2 regions of the Paenibacillus sp. FSL R5-0475 genome follow, and region 2 is predicted to be linked to the other one. Evidence: a T-box and tRNA genes for the amino acid it is inferred to sense, from the RefSeq annotation. Region 2 holds a T-box; the other holds one or more tRNA genes.
What was found. A T-box is a leader RNA that pairs with one kind of tRNA and senses whether it is charged. The one in region 2 lies ahead of pheS (phenylalanine--tRNA ligase subunit alpha), so its partner is inferred to be a tRNA-Phe.
Positions count from the first base shown of each region.

Region 1: it encodes a tRNA-Phe, which carries the amino acid that the T-box ahead of pheS (phenylalanine--tRNA ligase subunit alpha) is inferred to sense. The anticodon was not compared.

Region 1 is NZ_JBBORK010000001.1:5,637,555-5,641,969, forward strand. It holds rRNA gene MKX41_RS25305 (23S ribosomal RNA) at 1-1,672, shown strand, start outside; tRNA gene MKX41_RS25310 (tRNA-Ser) at 1,755-1,846, shown strand; tRNA gene MKX41_RS25315 (tRNA-Met) at 1,877-1,953, shown strand; tRNA gene MKX41_RS25320 (tRNA-Val) at 1,962-2,037, shown strand; tRNA gene MKX41_RS25325 (tRNA-Thr) at 2,071-2,146, shown strand; tRNA gene MKX41_RS25330 (tRNA-Asp) at 2,160-2,237, shown strand; tRNA gene MKX41_RS25335 (tRNA-Phe) at 2,304-2,376, shown strand; tRNA gene MKX41_RS25340 (tRNA-Tyr) at 2,386-2,471, shown strand; tRNA gene MKX41_RS25345 (tRNA-Lys) at 2,477-2,549, shown strand; gene MKX41_RS25350 (PucR family transcriptional regulator) at 2,690-3,793, shown strand; gene MKX41_RS25355 (ABC transporter ATP-binding protein) at 3,908-4,415, shown strand, end outside.
Region 2 is NZ_JBBORK010000001.1:300,986-305,400, forward strand. It holds gene MKX41_RS01185 (hypothetical protein) at 1-1,610, opposite strand, end outside; T-box leader at 1,880-2,166, shown strand; gene pheS (phenylalanine--tRNA ligase subunit alpha) at 2,227-3,261, shown strand; gene pheT (phenylalanine--tRNA ligase subunit beta) at 3,605-4,415, shown strand, end outside.

The DNA of each region.
Region 1 (4,415 bases), 5.3 Mb from region 2:
AGGTGTACCGTAAGGAGCGCTGGACAGCATACAAGTGAGAATGCCGGTATGAGTAACGAAAAGATCAGTGAGAATCTGATCCGCCGAAAGCCCAAGGTTTCCTGAGGAAGGCTCGTCCGCTCAGGGTAAGTCGGGACCTAAGGCGAGGCCGAAAGGCGTAGTCGAAGGACAACAGTTTGAAATTACTGTACCACCGTAATCCGCTATGAGCGATGGGGTGACGCAGGAGGGTAGTGACGCGGACTGATGGATATGTCCGTCTAAGCAGTGAGGCTGATGTGTAGGCAAATCCGCACATCGTTAAGGCTGGGCTGTGATGGGGAGCGAAAATTACAGTAGCGAAGGTCATGATCTCACACTGCCAAGAAAAGCCTCTAGCCAGGAGAAGGTGCCCGTACCGCAAACCGACACAGGTAGGCGAGAAGAGAATTCTAAGGCGCGCGGAAGAACTCTCGTTAAGGAACTCGGCAAAATGACCCCGTAACTTCGGGAGAAGGGGTGCCCCGGTAGTGTGAATAGCACGAGGGGGCCGCAGTGAAAAGGCCCAAGCGACTGTTTAGCAAAAACACAGGTCTGTGCGAAGCCGCAAGGCGAAGTATACGGGCTGACGCCTGCCCGGTGCTGGAAGGTTAAGGGGAGTGGTTAGGGGTAACCCGAAGCTATGAACCGAAGCCCCAGTAAACGGCGGCCGTAACTATAACGGTCCTAAGGTAGCGAAATTCCTTGTCAGGTAAATTCTGACCCGCACGAATGGCGTAACGACTTGGGCGCTGTCTCAACGAGAGATCCGGTGAAATTTTAATACCTGTGAAGATGCAGGTTACCCGCGACAAGACGGAAAGACCCCATGGAGCTTTACTGCAGCTTGATATTGAATTTGGGTACGATCTGTACAGGATAGGTGGGAGCCGTAGAAATCGGAGCGCAAGCTTCGGTGGAGGCGCCGTTGGGATACCACCCTGATCGTATCTAGGTTCTAACCTAGTACCCTTACCGGGTACGGGGACCGTGTCAGGCGGGCAGTTTGACTGGGGCGGTCGCCTCCTAAAGAGTAACGGAGGCGTTCCAAGGTTCCCTCAGAATGGTTGGAAATCATTCGAAGAGTGCAAAGGCATAAGGGAGCTTGACTGCGAGACCTACAAGTCGAGCAGGGACGAAAGTCGGACTTAGTGATCCGGTGGTACCGCATGGAAGGGCCATCGCTCAACGGATAAAAGCTACCCTGGGGATAACAGGCTTATCTCCCCCAAGAGTCCACATCGACGGGGAGGTTTGGCACCTCGATGTCGGCTCATCGCATCCTGGGGCTGAAGTAGGTCCCAAGGGTTGGGCTGTTCGCCCATTAAAGCGGTACGCGAGCTGGGTTCAGAACGTCGTGAGACAGTTCGGTCCCTATCTGTCGTGGGCGCAGGAAATTTGAGAGGAGCTGTCCTTAGTACGAGAGGACCGGGATGGACGTACCGCTGGTGCACCAGTTGTTTCGCCAGAAGCATGGCTGGGTAGCTACGTACGGACGGGATAAGCGCTGAAAGCATCTAAGCGTGAAGCCCCCCTCAAGATGAGATTTCCCAATTAGTAAGACCCCTTGAAGACGACGAGGTAGATAGGTTGGAGGTGGAAGTGCAGTAATGCATGGAGCTGACCAATACTAATCGGTCGAGGGCTTATCCTATACTTAGAACGCAAATTCAATTCGGATTCAGTTTTCAGGGAGTCAAATTCCTGTTTGGATTGCTGTGGTACTGATATCGTTTGGAGAGATACCCAAGTGGCTATAAGGGGACCCTCTGCTAAGGGGTTAGACTGCGTAAGCGGTGCGTGGGTTCGAATCCCACTCTCTCCGCCATTTTCAATCCATAGCATTTCTAATTATTGTGGCGGTGTAGCTCAGCTGGCTAGAGCGTACGGTTCATACCCGTGAGGTCGGGGGTTCGATCCCCTTCGCCGCTACCATAATACCTGGAGGCTTAGCTCAGCTGGGAGAGCATCTGCCTTACAAGCAGAGGGTCGGGGGTTCGATCCCCTCAGCCTCCACCATTATTACTTTTTTAGAATTACTTTTTACACCGTGCCGGTGTAGCTCAACTGGTAGAGCAACTGACTTGTAATCAGTAGGTTGGGGGTTCAAGTCCTCTCGCCGGCACCATTATTATCAATGCGGAACCGTGGTGTAGTTGGCCTAACATGCCTGCCTGTCACGCAGGAGATCGCGAGTTCGAATCTCGTCGGTTCCGCCATTTTTTTCCACAAGACTAGGGTGGGAAGTTTAATGCTACCACTTTATTTTTATGTCAATTTAATATGGCTCGATAGCTCAGTCGGTAGAGCAGAGGACTGAAAATCCTCGTGTCGGCGGTTCGAATCCGTCTCGAGCCACTTTTTCCTGGGGGATTAGCGAAGTGGCCAAACGCATCAGACTGTAAATCTGCTCACGTACGTGTTCGGTGGTTCGAATCCATCATCCCCCACCATTTATGAGCCATTAGCTCAGTTGGTAGAGCACCTGACTTTTAATCAGGGTGTCGAAGGTTCGAGTCCTTCATGGCTCATCCCAAACAGAAAGTCATCACCTTATGGTGGTGGCTTTTTTTGTGTTTTATGGTTGTATTATAGTAGCGCGCTACTGTAGCGATTAACATAATATAAAAGAATATGCTAAAATAGGCGAAAAGAGCAAAAGTGGTGGAGCATGGTGACTATGGATAGTGAGACATTGCGGAAAAAATTAGAGCAGCTCACCGGAAAGAGAACCGGAATCAAGCAGTTAGGGAGGCAGCATTCAGCTTCTCTTTTTAGCATGGGATTAGAAGGACAGGATCAGCTGGTAATCCATGAGGGTCATCTCTGGGCACCTTTGTATGAGAGTGACGGACGTATAACCGCTGTCTGGGTAGAAATGGAGGGGCTCACTTCTCTGGAAGTACAACTGGTCAACTATGCAGTTCGAAATTTTGCTATTGCACTTAAAGCTACAGGGCTTAGAGAAGAAGGTGAAGTGGAGGCGCGGCAGCTTGGCGCTTGGTTGAACACGGAGCTAGAGCAAGAGAAGAATGACACTGAAATTCCCGATGAGATCACCCTAAAGGGACGTCTGTTCGGAGATATGATTCCATTCCTCCTTAGTAGTGAGATTGCCCATAGTCCACAGATCTCTTATCGTTCACTGATGAAATTACTGCGTAGCTATTTTGAGAACGAAATTCTGCTCATTCCCCTTCAAGAGAAGGAATGGTTAATTTTAGCTCGTAAAGAATTACTTACGGGCGGGGATGATAAGGATGATGAAGAAGAGAGTGTGGATGATCTTCTAGCACAGACTAGTATGGGGTTACATGAGCTGATAGCTAGTGAATGGGTAGGAGTATTCCATTTGGCAGTAGCTCCGGCTATAGTCCCTGTTAAGGGATTGACTGGATCTGTAGCTTTGCTCAGGGAGACGATTGTACTCGGTCGTATTTTTCAAGTAGGAGAGTATATTCATTTACCTTGGGAACTGCATTTGGAACGTCTGGTTAACAGCATTCCTGATGTACGCCGCAAACAGTTACTTGGACAAATTGGTGACTACTCCTCTGTACTATCAGATAAAGAAATGCTGCTGACTTTGGAGACCTTTTTTGAGATGGACTGTAATGTAAGTGAAACCGCCAAGAAGTTGTATATCCATCGAAATACGCTGCTTTACCGTCTGGATAAGATAAAACAAGAGACCGGAGCAGATGTACGAAGCTTTGGGGACGCTGCTATTGTTAAGCTTACTATGCTTTTGTATAAAGTGACGAAAAGGAAATAGGTTTTTTGTGAACCTTACAAATAGCCATAGTGTCCCGACTGGGGTAATATAAATGTACAAGGAAACAGAATTTTTATATTAACTAATTAATAATTAACTCGAGGGGGAAATACAATGGCAGGCGTACGTTTAGAGCATATTTTCAAAAAATACCCGGGTTCAGATAAAGCAACAGTAATCGATATCAATCTTGATATTAAAGATAAGGAATTTTTAGTATTGGTTGGACCTTCCGGTTGCGGTAAATCCACAACTTTGCGTATGATCGCTGGTTTGGAAGAAATCTCCGAAGGTAAAATGTACATTGGCGATCGTGTAGTTAATGACGTTGCACCTAAAGACCGCGATATCGCGATGGTATTCCAATCCTACGCCCTGTATCCGCATATGAGCGTATACCAAAACATGGCTTTCGGTTTGAAACTTCGTAAAGTGAAGAAGGATGAAATCGACAAGAAAGTTCGCGAAGCTGCTAAAATTCTTGATATCGAGCATTTGCTAGATCGTAAACCAAAAGCGCTTTCCGGTGGTCAACGCCAACGTGTCGCTTTGGGACGCGCTATCGTACGTGATCCACAAGTCTTCTTGATGGATGAGCCTCTTTCCAACTTGGATGCTAAAC
Region 2 (4,415 bases):
TGATTGAATTGGTAGGTGTAAGGAACATTGGCCACGACATAAACGTCTGCGGATTCATTTGGCCCGAGTATGGTTTGCGTGCTTTCTGTGACAACTTGGGAAGTGCTGCTAATATCACTCTCACCAGCTTTAATGACACTTGTAAATGCAGGAAGCTGCACAGAGGTCGATTTCGTGTTGCGAATATTGATTTTAGCTACAAGCTGATCTTTGTCTGCCCAAGGTAGCCGCTGGATGTTCTTAAGCTTGACAGCAAACGTGCCGTGACTGTTCTCCACCGCGTATTCAGTATCCTGCCAATTGTTAGTTTGGAGTGTGTAAGGAATCTGATAATAGGCCGTAGGAAAAATGATCTTACCCTCTACAGCGGGTTCAGTCATTTGCAGCTGTAGCGTTCCTTGAGCTATCGTTAGCGGAACTTCTGCACTGAGCTCAATTATTTTTTCTTCAAGGGGTTTGAGTGTAAGGTTAGCGAAAGCCTTCGTGTCCACCGGAAAGCTGTATCCTTCAGCGGCTTTAACGGTAAACTCATAAGCAGGCAAAGTAATCGCCTTGTTGCCGCTATTTTTTACTCGGAATTGCAGCGTCCACTTCGCGGTGCCGTTGTCGGCATAGACATTGGCGCTTTTTAACTGCGTCTCGACAGTATTATTGTTGATCGTAAGCTTCTTGATGACATTGCTGGCTACGACAAGATCTGGTGTGGTAGCAGCGGGAAGGTTATAGGTGACGATGGGCAAAGCTATTTTTAATGAGGTATCTTCTCCAGCAAACTGCAGAGTCATATTGTCTGTCTTCATATAAGAGGGAATTTCCGTCATGTAGTAGATCGTCTTTTTTTCCTGTGGCTGTACTTTGTAGTTACTGCTCGCATCATCTAGCGTTAATTCAAATACAGATCCTCCTGCAGATGCGAGGTATCCCTTAAGTCCAGGATCACTTAGCACTTTGGTTCCTTGATTGGTTAAGCTCACACCTACTTTGGCGTATACCTTACCGTTATATTTGTAAATTTGCAGACTTTCCGTTTTGGTTGTTACGGGCTGATTATTCAAGGTTATCTTTTTACTTTGGCCTCTAGCGACCGCTTGTGAAAAAGCCACAGGCAAGGTGAAGGTCCCCAGCTTTTTTTGATAATCAGTACTGCTGAAATCCCAACCGAATACTGAAATCTTCACTCCATTTAAAGATGTGGATTTACCTACGTTTACGTAATAGGTTACGGATTGACTGCTTTTGGAGGGGATAGATTTGATGGTTGCACTGCTGGTTACTGAGCTTCCTTGGATAACGGTTCCTCCGGCAGTAGTTACTTTAGAGAAATAGTCCACAAGATTGATGCTGCTTCCGCTCCCATTGTTATAGCTGAGGGTGTATGTAAGAATATTGCCGCCATCCTGAGTCAAAAACCCAACATCGGTCAGCTTCACACTAAAGTTACTCTTTAAAGCTATCGAGCCGAGTTTATCCAGAGTGGATGCAGTGGTGGCAGTTGCTGTTTTGGTGGATGAAGTAGTCGTTGATGCCGCGTATGCTCCATACGCTGAAGCTTGACTCAGAACTGCTGCGCTAAGTATGATCACAGCTACTTTTGTTCTTCGTGCATGCATGTAATTCCCTCCCGGTATGAAAGTCCTTGTATTTTGAAGGTGATTTATGATTGAGTACAACCATGCCTTCTTAATAATGGAAATTATCAAGCTCCGCTGAACGTTAGCTGAAAAAAAGTCCTCAAAATGGCTCTGAACCTTAAAGCCAGCTTAAAGCCAGATAAAAATTGCCCTAATTATGCTTGAACTTGTCAAAACGACAGATTTTGCATATAATAAACAGACATATCTCTTGCATAAAAGAGATACCTGACAATTAGATTGAATTGTGAAATGCAGTGATGGAGAAGAGTACACAGTGCCTGACTTACAGGGAGGAGACGCCGGTGATTGAGAGCGTTTCTAGGATACAGAGCTGTCGAAGTTCACTCCGGAGCAGTTCCTTGAATTCCTTAAGATTGCCTTGTAAGGAAGCGTAGGGGAAACCGGTCACAGACCGTTATTTCTGTATAAAGTGAGATAGGTATCTGTCCAGCCAAAAGAGGGAATGAAGCTCTTAAGGGGAACAGATCAGCTTGTCTAACAAGGGTGGTACCACGGTCTTTTCGTCCCTTACCGGGAGGAAAGGCCTTTTTTTGTTGAACTAGACAATGATTGAAGGGGGCTGTACACGGCCATGAAAGAGAAGTTGGAAGCATTGAAGGTTGAGGCGCTGGCTAAGTTGCAGGAGGTTATGGATCCACAGGTTTTGAATGACCTAAGAGTGAAATATCTCGGTAAAAAAGGCGAGCTTACAGAAGTTCTACGTGGTATGGGAGGACTTAGTGCTGAGGAGCGTCCGGTTATCGGGCAAGTAGCGAATCAGGTGCGTAGTGCCATTGAGGAGATTATTGGAGCGAAGCAAGAGGCTTTTCAACAGCAAGAGACTCAGCAACGTCTACAGGCTGAAAAAGTAGACGTAACCCTGCCAGGTCGCCGCATGCAGCAAGGGGGCGTTCACCCGCTTAGCAGAGTGGTTCAGGAAATTGAGGATATTTTCATTGGTATGGGCTACCGTGTGGCTGAAGGTCCGGAAGTGGAGACCGATTATTATAACTTTGAAGCCCTAAATCTGCCTAAAAATCACCCGGCACGCGATATGCAGGATTCCTTTTATTTAACGGATGACCTGCTTATGCGTACTCAAACGTCTCCGGTACAGATTCGTACTATGCAGGCTATGAACGGTGAAGTTCCAGTTAAAATCATTTGCCCGGGTAAAGTATTCCGCCGCGATGATGACGATGCAACGCATTCCTTCCAGTTCCATCAAATTGAAGGTTTGGTTATTGGAAGCAACATTCGGATGAGTGATCTGAAAGGCACCTTGCAGCAATTCGTACAAGAAATGTTCGGCCCGAATACAGACATTCGTCTTCGTCCGAGCTTCTTCCCATTCACCGAGCCAAGCGTTGAAGTGGATGTAAGCTGCTTCAAATGTGGCGGCGATGGCTGCAGACTGTGCAAGCAAAGCGGATGGTTAGAAATCCTTGGCGCCGGCATGGTCCATCCAAATGTTCTGAAAATGGGTGGCTATGATCCTGCTAAGTATAGCGGCTTCGCATTTGGTATGGGTGTTGAGCGGATTGCTATGCTTAAATACGGCATCGATGACATCCGTCATTTCTATAACAACGATATGAGTTTTGTAAAGCAGTTCAAGGGCGTTTAGATTTTTGGTGGGCGAGCTGGCTGACGGGTTAGGAGTAAGTAGTAATTGGGTTACTGATCTTGCTTAATAAAAGACTATTAATAGAAGGAACGGAGAGGAATTTTGGAACTGTAGAAGCGCCAGCGTTCGCCTTTATCCTCGGATTTCTACGGCGAGAAGCGGTTCTAATCAGGAAATCTGAGGATAACAGCGATCGGAAGTCCAATATTTTTCGTAGTGACTGCTCTAAATAGGACTGTTATGAAGCTTTGATCGAGTAATCCTAAATTGTACTACTCCCACAGGAAGCAGATCGAACGGCAAGTAGATAAATACATCTGAAACATAAAGGAAGTGAGCGGACATGAAAGTATCAACCGGATGGTTGGCTGATTATACATCGATTGAAGGAGTAACCGCCGAAAAGCTAGCGGAGAAGATTACCGCTGCCGGCATTGAAATTGACGGAGTAGAGCGCCGCAATAAAGGGATTTCCGGCATCGTAACCGGCTATGTGAAATCGAAAGAAAAGCATCCTGATGCGGATAAACTGAACGTATGTATCGTGGATGCAGGTCAAGGTGAAGATCTGCAAATCGTCTGTGGCGCAAAGAATGTAGCTGCGGGACAAACAGTTCCTGTAGCTCTTGTTGGCGCTAAGCTGCCAGGGCTGGATATCAAAAAAGCGAAGCTGCGCGGGGTATTATCACAAGGGATGATCTGCTCGGCTAAAGAATTGGGACTCAATGATAAATTGCTTCCTAAAGAGCAGCAAGAAGGAATTCTTGTACTTCCTGAAGGTACAGAGATCGGTCAAGATATTTCGAAGTTGCTGGGTCTAGATGATGAAATTCTGGAATTCGATCTGACTCCGAACCGTTCAGACTGCCTAAGCATGATTGGTGCTGCTTATGAAGTGAGCGCGATTCTTGGACGTGACATTAAATTACCTGATCCTGCGAGTGAAATGATTGAGATCAGCGGAGCAGCTGCTCAATCTATTTCCGTTAAGATTGAGAATGAAGAACATTGCAGTCATTACGCAGTTCGTTATATCTCAGGTGTTAAATCTGCAGCATCCCCGCTGTGGATTCAGAATCGTCTGATGGCGGCAGGGATTCGTCCAATTAACAACGTCGTAGACATCACTAACTATGTGATGCTCGAATACGGAC